Regions from separate parts of the Streptomyces sp. NPDC000594 genome, predicted to be linked through region 1. Evidence: riboswitches for the same ligand, from Rfam matches in the RefSeq annotation. Region 1 holds a riboswitch; the other holds the start of a gene.

The links. A riboswitch is a leader RNA that binds a small molecule or an ion and turns the genes downstream of it on or off. The one in region 1 is predicted to bind cyclic di-AMP.
Region 2: another riboswitch for cyclic di-AMP. It lies ahead of ABT354_RS15800 (transglycosylase family protein); the one in region 1 lies ahead of ABT354_RS20725 (M23 family metallopeptidase).

What each region holds. Positions count from the first base shown of each region.
Region 1 is NZ_JBEPCY010000014.1:93,167-98,246, forward strand. Features, by position in the region: gene ABT354_RS20715 (HPr family phosphocarrier protein) at 1-19, shown strand, start outside; gene ABT354_RS20720 (GntR family transcriptional regulator) at 364-1,053, opposite strand; gene ABT354_RS20725 (M23 family metallopeptidase) at 1,278-2,066, opposite strand; cyclic di-AMP (ydaO/yuaA leader) riboswitch at 2,080-2,242, opposite strand; gene ABT354_RS20730 (M16 family metallopeptidase) at 2,473-3,840, opposite strand; gene ABT354_RS20735 (M16 family metallopeptidase) at 3,864-5,080, opposite strand, start outside.
Region 2 is NZ_JBEPCY010000009.1:94,730-99,809, forward strand. Features, by position in the region: gene ABT354_RS15790 (FtsB family cell division protein) at 1-391, opposite strand, end outside; gene eno (phosphopyruvate hydratase) at 562-1,848, opposite strand; gene ABT354_RS15800 (transglycosylase family protein) at 2,193-2,942, opposite strand; cyclic di-AMP (ydaO/yuaA leader) riboswitch at 2,945-3,138, opposite strand; gene ABT354_RS15805 (transglycosylase family protein) at 3,398-4,495, opposite strand; gene ABT354_RS15810 (cytochrome P450 family protein) at 4,588-5,080, opposite strand, start outside.

The DNA of each region.
Region 1 (5,080 bases):
GCTGCCGGAGACGGTCTGACCGCCGGCCGCGCGGCCCGGGGTCTCCCGGGCCCGGTCCCGGTGCCGGTTCTCCCCCCCACCCGGCACCGGAGCGCCCCCGTCCGGCGCTCCCCCGGCCCGTACCCACGGGCCGCACCCCCGGCCCGTTCCGACGGGCCTCGTAGACGGCCGCCCTCAGGGGCCGGCGGAACAAGCCGCGGACTCTTCCCCCGACCAAGGAGAGCCCGCGGCTTTTCGCATGTGCCGGGCCGCCGGTGGCCGCGGCTTCCCGCCCCCGCCGCCCCCGGCGCCGGGCTCAGGCACTCAAGCACTCAAGCACTCAAGCAAGCAGGCACCCGGGGGCTCAGCGGGGCTCACCCGGGTTCAGCGGGGGGCCGTCGCCAGCCGGGGCGGACGGCGGTACGGGCGGTGCGGCGGGCCCGGTGGCTGGGGCAGCCGCAGCCGGTGCGCCCGGGCGCCGCGCTCGGCATGGAGCGCGGTCAGCTCCCGCGCCCGCTCCGCGTCGCCGCGCACCACCGCGTCCAGGATCGCCCCGTGCTCCGCCCAGCACACCGCCGGCTCGGCCGGCTGCTCCACGGCGTACATCCACGCGATCTTGTGCCGCAACTGCGTGAGCAGCGCGATCAGCCCCGGGCTGGCCGACGCCTGGGCCAGCGTCTGATGGAACCAGCCGCCCAGCGCCCGCAGATCCTCGCCCTGGTCCCGGCGGACCCGCTCCTGCCCCAGCCGTACCAGCCCGCGCAGCACCCGCAGATGCGCCTCGGTGCGCCGCCGGGCCGCCCGGGCCGCGCCCAGTGGCTCCAGCAGCATCCGCGCCTCCAGCAGATCGGCCGCCTCCTGCGCGGTGGGCTCGGCGACCCGGGTCCCGGCATGCCGGCGGATCACCACGAACCCCTCGGCCTCCAGGGTGCGCAGGGCCTCACGGACCGGGATGCGGGAGACCCCGTACCGGCGGGCGAGCTGTTCCTCGGTGAGCCGGCCGCCGCGCGGGAAGACCCCGGAGACGATGTCGTCGCGGATCGCCGTGCAGACCGAGTGCGCCGGGACGCGCATGACCGAACCTCCGCTGGGATCCGCTGCACTCCCCCGGGGTCGTCGGGCACCCCGGGTGCGCGGCCCGTGTGCCGCGCGCCCGGCGACTCTATTGCAGCGGACCGCCCTTCCCCGTGGAGCCGGGTGCGAAGCCGCTCTCTTCCGGCCAGTACGCCGAGAGCCCCCGGCACTGGGTGGATTCCAGGCGCCGGGGGCTCTCGGTGAGACTTCTGGGGGGCGGGGTGTCAGATGCCGACCCCATGGGAGCGCAGATAGGCGACGGGGTCCACATCGGAGCCGTACTCGGCGCCGCTGCGGGCCTCGAAGTGGAGGTGCGCGCCGGTGGAGTTGCCGGTGGAGCCCGCGAGGCCGATCTGCTGACCCGGCATCACGCTCTGTCCGGCGGTGACCTGGACGGCCAGCAGATGGCCGTACTGGGTGTACGAGCCGTCGTTCATCCGGATCACGACATTGTTGCCGTAGGCGCCGCCCCAGCCGGCCTCGACCACGGTGCCCGCGCCCACGGAGACCACGGCGGTGCCCTCGGAGGCGTGGAAGTCGATGCCGGAGTGGCTGCCGGAGGACCAGTAGGCGCCGCCGGTCTGGTAGCCGGTGGAGACATGGGACCCGGCCACCGGTGAGGTGTAGGTCTTCATCAGCCGCTCGCGCTCGGCCTCACGGGCGGCGCGCTCACGCTCCTCACGGGCTTCCCGCTCACGGGCCTCGGCCTTGCGGCGGGCCTCCTTGACGGCCTCCTCGCGGGCGATGGCCTCGCGCTTCTGGGTGAGGGCCTGGTCGTTGACCTCGTCGGCGAGGGAGTCGGCCTCCGCGTCGGCGGCCAGGATCATGAAGGTGCCGGTGTCCTCGGCGGTGGCGGGCGCCTTGGAGACGTCGTCCGCCACGGCGAAGGCCGGGGTGGCGAGGGCGCCGCAGACCCCTGTGGTGGCGAGCGTGGCGGCACCGGCGATGCTCGCGCCGCGGCGCTTCGCACGGCTCGGGGCACGGTGTTTCCCGGTGGAGCGGGTCAACGCCATGTAGAGGCTGATCCTTTCCTTCCTTCTCGCCTACCGGGTTAGCTGACGGGTTCGGAGCAGGAAGGTCTCCTACGGGCCCCTCCGCACGGAGCGAAGGCGTCCGATTCACCCCTGGGGACGGTGGGTCCCCGGCTCCCCCGGGCTCACACCCATGGGGGATTCGGCGATGACTGTCCGTGCCGCGGATGCGGCGTACAGCAGGCGAACAGCCGCACTGACGCTACGGGCGGCGCCTTCGGTTCGCCAAACAGACGGCGGATTTTGTTGGGTATGCCACACCACAGACAGGCGAGTTCCCCATGACATTCCCTCAAAAGCGGACAGACGCCACGAAAAATGACCGGAGCCCTGGTGGGAGTGGACACCAGGGCTCCGGCCGGCCCGATCGGGCCTTCCCGGGGGAAGGTCAGCCGGTCACCACGGTGACCTCGCCGATGCCCAGGGCCTTGACGGGCTCCACGATCTGCGCCGCGTCCCCGACGAGCACCGTGACCAGCCGGTCCACCGGGAAGGCGCTGACCACGGCGGCGGTCGCCTCCACGGTGCCGGTCGCGGCGAGCCGTGCGTACAGGGTGGCCTGGTAGTCGTCGGGCAGATGCTGCTCGACCTGGTCCGCCAGGGTGCCCGCGACGGCCGCCGCGGTCTCGAACTTCAGCGGTGCGACACCGACGAGGTTCTGTACGGCGGTGTCCCGCTCGGCGTCGGTCAGCCCTTCGGCCGCCAGCACCCGCAGCACCTGCCACAGATCCGCCAGGGCCGGACCGGTGTTGGGCGTGTCCACCGAGCCGCTGATGGCGAGCAGCGAGGCGCCCGTGCCGTCCGGCGCGGACCGCAGCACCTGGCCGAAGGCGCGGACGCCGTAGGTGTAGCCCTTCTCCTCGCGCAGCACCCGGTCGAGCCGGGAGGTGAGGGTGCCGCCGAGGCAGTACGAGCCCAGCACCTGCGCCGCCCAGACCCGGTCGTGCCGGTCCGGCCCGATCCGGCCGATGAGCAGCTGGGTCTGGACCGCCCCGGGACGGTCGACGACGACCACCCGGCCGGTGTCGTCCGCGGTGGTCGGCGGTACGGGGCGGGGGTCGCGGGAGTCGCCCGTCCACTCGCCCAGGGTCTCGGCGAGCACGGCGTCCAGGTCGACACCGGTCAGATCGCCGACGACGACCGCGGTGGCGGTGGCGGGGCGGACATGGGCCTCGAAGAAGGCGCGTACGCCCGCCGCGTCGATCCGGGCGACGGTCTCCTCGGTGCCCTGCCGGGGCCGCGACATCCGGTGCGTGGCCGGGAACAGCTCCCGGAACAGCTCCTTGGCGGCGCGGCGGGAGGGGTTGGCCAGCTCATGGGGGATCTCGTCCAGCCGGTTGCGCACCAGCCGCTCGATCTCCCCGTCGAGGAAGGCGGGGGCCCGCAGCGCCTCGGCGACCAGGCCGAGCGCCTTGGCCAGCCGGGAGACCGGGACCTCCAGGGAGACCCGCACACCCGGGTGGTCGGCATGGGCGTCGAGGGTCGCGCCGCACCGCTCCAGCTCGGCGGCGAACTCCTCGGCGGAGCGCTTGTCGGTGCCCTCGGAGAGCGCCCGGGACATGATCGTGGCGATGCCGTCAAGGCCCTCCGGCTCCGCGTCGAGCGGGGCGTCGACCAGGATGTCGACGGCCACCACCTGCTGACCGGGGCGGTGGCAGCGGAGCACGGTCAGCCCGTTGTCGAGGCCGCCGCGCTCGGGCGCGGGGAAGGCCCAGGGGCTCGGCTGCCCCGCCTCGGGCCGGGGGTGGAAGTCCATGGTGGTCAGCGGCTCGGCGTCGGTCACTGGCCCGCCCCTTCTGCGTGCTCGGTGGTCGCGTCGTTCTGGTCGTTCGCGTCGTTCCCGGTGGCGGCGTCGGCGGCGTCGGCGGCCAGCGGCTCGTACACCAGCACCGCGCGGTTGTCGGGGCGCAGCCGGGCGGCGGCGACGGCCCGCACCTCGTCGGCGGTGACATCGAGGATGCGGTCGACGGCGGTCAGCGCGAGCTGGGGGTCGCCGAAGAGGACCGCGTACCGGCAGAGTTCGTCGGCGCGGCCGGCGACGGTGGAGAGCCGGTCCAGCCACTCCCGCTCCAGCTGGGCCTGGGCGCGCTCCAGCTCCTCGGGGGTCGGACCGTCCTCGGCGAACCGGGCCAGCTCGTCGTCGACGGCGGACTCGATCCGCTCCACCTCGACACCGGTGGAGGTCTTCACATCCAGCCAGCCCAGCGAGGGCGCGCCGGCCAGCCGCAGCAGGCCGAACCCGGCGGCGACGGCCGTCTGGTCGCGGCGGACCAGGCGGTTGTGCAGCCGGGACGACTCACCGCCGCCGAGGACGGTCAGCGCCAGATCGACGGCGTCGCACTCACGGGTGCCGTCGTGCGGCAGCCGGTAGGCGGCCATCAGCGCACGGGCGGGCACCTCCTCCTCGACCACCTCGCGCAGCTGCTCGCCGATGGTGTCCGGCAGGGAGCCGTCCCGGGGCTGCGGCTTGCCGTCGTGGCCCGGGATGGAGCCGAAGTACTTCTCGATCCAGGCGAGGGTGGCCCCGGGGTCGATGTCGCCGACGACCGACAGCACCGCGTTGTTCGGCGCGTAGTAGGTACGGAAGAACGCGCGGGCGTCCTCCAGCGTCGCGGCGTCCAGATCGGCCATGGACCCGATGGGGGTGTGGTGGTACGGGTGGCCCTCGGGGTACGCGAGGGCGGTGAGCTTCTCGAACGCGGTGCCGTACGGGACGTTGTCGTACCGCTGGCGGCGCTCGTTCTTGACCACGTCGCGCTGGTTCTCCATCGACTCGTCGTCGAGGGCGGCCAGCAGGGAGCCCATGCGGTCGGCCTCCAGCCAGAGCGCCAGCTCCAGCTGGTGGGCGGGCATGGTCTCGAAGTAATTGGTGCGCTCGAAACTGGTGGTGCCGTTGAGGGAGCCGCCGGCCCCCTGCACCAGTTCGAAGTGGCCGTTGCCCTTGACCTGGTGCGAGCCCTGGAACATCAGGTGCTCGAAGAGGTGGGCGAGGCCGG
Region 2 (5,080 bases), on a different contig from region 1:
ATCTGGGGGACGCCTCGGGGTCGATCATCGTGTAACCGGCCTCGCCCGGCAGCACATAGTGCAGATGCTCACGGGCCAGCCGGCGGATGTACATCTCGTCCTGGAGGCGGGCCTTCTCGTCCCGCAGGCCCTCGACCGCCGCTTCCGCGTCGGCCATCCGCTCCCGCTGCTCGGCCATGTCGCCGCGCTGGGCGACGTACTGGCGCATGGGGTAGGCGAGCGCCACCACCAGGGAGCAGACGACCAGGGCGAGAAAGGCGGCACGGCCGGTGAGCCGGGAGCGGCGGGCCTGCCGGCGGTTCTGGGAACGGTAGACACGGGCCGCGGTCTGCTCGCCGAGCAGCCGCAACCTGGTCGCGGTGGAGAACCGGTCGCGGTTCCTCCCGGCCATGTCGTCTCCCGCCTCCCCTGCTCACCGCTGCTGCCGGACGCGGTCCCGGCCGTCCGGGGACACACCCGCGTCCCCGGACACGGTACGGGACCGCGGCCGGGGACGCCGGTACGACGGGCCAGGGCACGGGCCGCCGGGGTGCGGCGGCCCGTGCCCCGGGCCGGGATGCGTCAGCCCTTGAAGCGGGGGAACGCGCTGCGGCCGGCGTAGACGGCGGCGTCGTCGAGGATCTCCTCGATACGGAGCAGCTGGTTGTACTTGGCGACACGGTCCGAGCGGGCCGGGGCGCCGGTCTTGATCTGGCCGCAGTTCACCGCGACCGCGAGGTCGGCGATGGTGACGTCCTCGGTCTCGCCGGAACGGTGGCTCATCATGCACTTGAAGCCGTTGCGCTGGGCCAGCTCGACGGCGTCCAGCGTCTCGGTAAGCGAGCCGATCTGGTTGACCTTGACGAGGAGCGCGTTGGCCGAGCCCTCCTCGATGCCCCGGGCGAGGCGCTCCGGGTTGGTGACGAAGAGGTCGTCGCCGACGATCTGGACCTTGGAGCCCAGCTTGTCGGTGAGGACCTTCCAGCCCGCCCAGTCGTCCTCGTACAGCGGGTCCTCGATGGAGACCATCGGGTACGCGGAGACCAGCTCCTCGTAGTACTCGGTCATCTCGGCGGCCGAGCGGGACTTGCCCTCGAACTCGTAGACGCCGTCCTTGTAGAACTCGGAGGCGGCGACGTCGAGCGCCAGCGCGATGTCCTTGCCCGGGACGTAACCGGCCTCCTTGATCGCCTCAAGGATCAGGTCCAGGGCGGCGCGGTTGGAGTCCAGGTTGGGGGCGAAGCCGCCCTCGTCGCCGAGGCCGGTGGAGAGGCCCTTGGTCTTCAGCACCTTCTTGAGGGTGTGGTAGACCTCGGCGCCCCAGCGCAGCGCCTCGGAGAAGGACTCCGCGCCGATCGGGGCGATCATGAACTCCTGGATGTCGACATTGGAGTCCGCGTGGGATCCGCCGTTCAGGATGTTCATCATCGGAACGGGCAGCAGGTGCGCGTTCGGGCCGCCCAGGTAGCGGAAGAGCGGCAGGTCGCTGGCCTCGGAGGCGGCGTGGGCCACGGCGAGCGAGACGCCGAGGATGGCGTTGGCGCCGAGGGAGGACTTGTCCGGGGTGGCGTCCAGGTCGAACATGGCCTGGTCGATCAGGCGCTGCTCGGTGGCGTCATAGCCGACCAGCTCGGGGCCGATCTGCTCGATGACGGCGAGGACGGCCTTCTCGACGCCCTTGCCCTGGTAACGGTTCTGGTCGCCGTCACGGAGCTCAAGGGCCTCGAAGGCACCGGTGGAGGCACCGGAGGGCACGGCGGCACGGCCAGTGCTGCCGTCGTCGAGGCCGACCTCGACCTCGACCGTGGGGTTGCCTCGGGAGTCCAGGATTTCCCGGGCTACGACGACGTCGATGGACGGCACGAGCATCTCCTTCTGGGATGTGACGCATGGAGTGCAGGGCCGCGTTCGGCCTTGCGACAAGAGCCTAACCGGCGAGCGGGTGCGGTCCGGGCGGATGCCCGCCCGCTGGGACGAAAAAGGGTAAGAAGTACATCAGAGCGGTGCAGGGCGCTCGAAATCTACTGCCGGGTAGCGGCGCGGCCCGCGACGGCGCGCCGTACGGAGGCCCCGGACCCGGAGAGCCGGGAGGCCCGATCCCGACGACTCAGGAGTCCCGGACCCGGACAGCCGGGAGCCCCGGTCCGGTGCGAACGGGGGGAAACGCACCGGACCGGGGCGGTCCGTCACCCGGGCGAACCGGGGGGCTCCGGTCAGCGCAGGTGCAGCTGCTGACCGACGTAGATCACATCGGCGTTGTCGACGATGTCCTCGTTCAGCTGGAAGAGCTTCTGCCAGCCACCCTTGACCTTGTGGTCGTCGGCGATGGAGCTGAGCGTGTCGCCCGCCTTCACCTTGTACTCGCCGTCGCCCTTCAGGAAGCCCTTGGCCGGGGCCTGGGACTGCGGGGCGGACTGCTGCGGCTGGGCGGCCGGGGCGGAGCGCTCGACCGAGCGGGTCACCGGGGCCTCGGCGCGCTGCTGGGCCGGGGCGGACTGCTGCGGCGCCTGCTGCTGCGGGGCCTGGGTCTGGGGGGCCGCCGGCTTGGCCGGGGCGGCCGGGGCCGAGCCACCGCCGTACGGGGTGTTGGACAGGCCGACACCACAGCTCGGCCAGGCACCCTTGCCCTGGCCCTTGAGGACCTTCTCGGCGATGGCGATCTGCTGCGCCTTGGTCGCCTTGTCGGCGGTCTGGGCGTAGGCGGTGCCACCGAAGGCGGCCCAGGTGGAGGCCGAGAACTGGAGGCCGCCGTAGTAGCCGTTGCCGGTGTTGATGGACCAGTTGCCGCCGGACTCGCACTGGGCGACCTTGTCCCACTCGGAGGCGGTGGCGGCCGTGGCGGTGCTCGCGCCCATCAGCGGGGCGGCGACGGCGGCACCGGTGACACCGGCGAAGGTGACGACGCGGGTGGCGCGGTTGAACGCCGAGGGACGGCGGTGCTTGCCCTTGCCCGAAAGCAGCATGGAGATCTCCTCACCGACGCCTGCGAGGTGAGCTGTCGGGTTCGGGCCGCATGAGTTGCCCGGTCGCGCGGTGTGGCGCACGACTTCACCCCTAGCCGGTGGGCCGCTTCGGCGACCGGTTCACGAACCGGTCGTCAGCGGCCTGGGCCGGCACTTACCTTGGGTCCCCCGCTCCTGCCTTCGGCGCTTCGCGCGACGACTTTTCCCCCCGACCGACGGCAGGATTCGGCGTTTCGGTCAGTGGTGCCCGCGGTGGCGAGCGGTTCAGACCGTAGACACAGCCCGGTCTGTTGTTCAAAGAAGAACATCGGGGAAAAATCGCCCATCTCGCAACTCCGGATCCTTATATATCCGCAGGTGGGGCATGGGATGGGCGATTCCGGTGAGCGGGGTTCGCCCGATTTCGCAAAGAGACCCTTGTCTCATTTCAGCAAACTCGGACAAACCCCATCCAACTACTTCGGTGTCGCGCTCAGATCCAGGCTCTGACCAGGGTGGATCAGGTCGGGGTCCTCGCCGACCGTGTCCTTGTTCCGCTCATAGAGGGAGCTCCAGCCGCCGTCGAGCTTCCGCTCCTCGACGATGACCGAGAGGTTGTCGCCGGGGCGGACCGTGTACGAGGACGGCGAGGTGTCGGCGGTCCCGGTCGCGGTGGTGTCCCCGGCCGCCGGGACCTCGGTACGGTCGGCGCCGGACCGCGAGGGATGGGCGGTGTCGGTCGCACGGTCCTCGGCCGCCCCGGTGGCGCCGGGCGCCTCCTTCGTCTCCGCGCTCCCACCGGTGGCGGGCAGCTCCGCACGGCCGGCGGTGTCCGCGCTCTCGTCGGCGGCGGGCCCCCGGTGCTTGCCGGTGGCCTTCCCGGCGGCGTCCTTGCCCTCGGCGGTGGTGTCCGCGCCGTCCTCGGTACGCGCGGGGGCGGCCGCCTCCCGGTCGGCCTCGGCGCCGGTGCCACCGGAGCCGCCCGTCCCCGTCGCCTTCTCCGTCTTCTCCGCCGTCCCCGGTGCGGACCCCTCGGGCGCCTCGGTGGCGGTGCCCCCGGCCTTCCCGGTCCTGGGCGCCGGGTCGCCGGTGGACTCCTTCGCGGCGGACCCCTTCGTAGCGGAGTCCTCCGTGTCCTTGGTGCCCGGCTCCTTCGCGGCCGTCCCCTTGGCGCCCTGGTCCTCGGCGCCGCCGGTGCCGGCGGTCGTCAGACCGGCCATCTCCGCGCAGGAGGCCCACGCCTTGGCGCCCTCGGCCGCCAGGACCTTCTCGGCCACGGCTATCTGATGGGCGCGGCTGGCGAGATCCGGGCGGGACGCGTACTCCAGACCGCCGTACGCCTCCCAGCTGTTCTGCGAGATCTGGAGGCCGCCGTAGTAGCCGTTGCCGGTGTCGGCGCTCCAGGCGCCACCGCTCTCGCACTCGGCCACCCTGTCCCACGCGGTGGTCTCGGCGGCGGTCGCCGAACCCGCGCCGAGGAGCGGGAGCGCGATGGCCGAGCCGGCCACCCCTGCCGCGACGACGAGGGCCGGAGCCTGACGGGGTCGGCGATGTCGACCATTCCCGGAGAGCATGCGGTTGCCTTTCGCGAGACTGCTGAGACGGGGTGAACGTAGCCGCACTCCAACATCAGTCACAAGTCGGTGCAGCGGAGATCACGCGAACATCACGTTCCTGACGCAGCGTCATTTCCGTTGCCTCCGGGGGCGAAAGCGAACTCCACGGGCAGGGTTCGAAGCCCCCTCATGATCAAGCCACCGCGCCAGCGCATTTCGGACGGATCAACCGCGAGCCGCAGGTCGGGAAGGCGGGTGAAGAGAGCCGTCAGCGCGGTTCTGGCCTCCAGCCGGGCGAGCGGCGCGCCCAGGCAGTAGTGGATGCCATGGCCATAGCCGAGGTGTTGATTGTCACTGCGTGCCAGATCCAGCACATCGGGCCCGTCGAAGCGTTCCGGATCGCGATCGGCGGCGGCCAGCACCACCAGGACGGGATCGCCCGCGCCGATCCGCTGACCCCCGATCACCAGCGGCTCGGTGGCGAACCGCCAGGTCGCCATCTCCACCGGGCCGTCATAGCGGAGCAGCTCCTCCACCCCGGTCTCCAGCAGCGCCGTGTCCCCCTCGGCGAGGGCCCGCTGGAGGCGCTCGCGCTGAACGGGG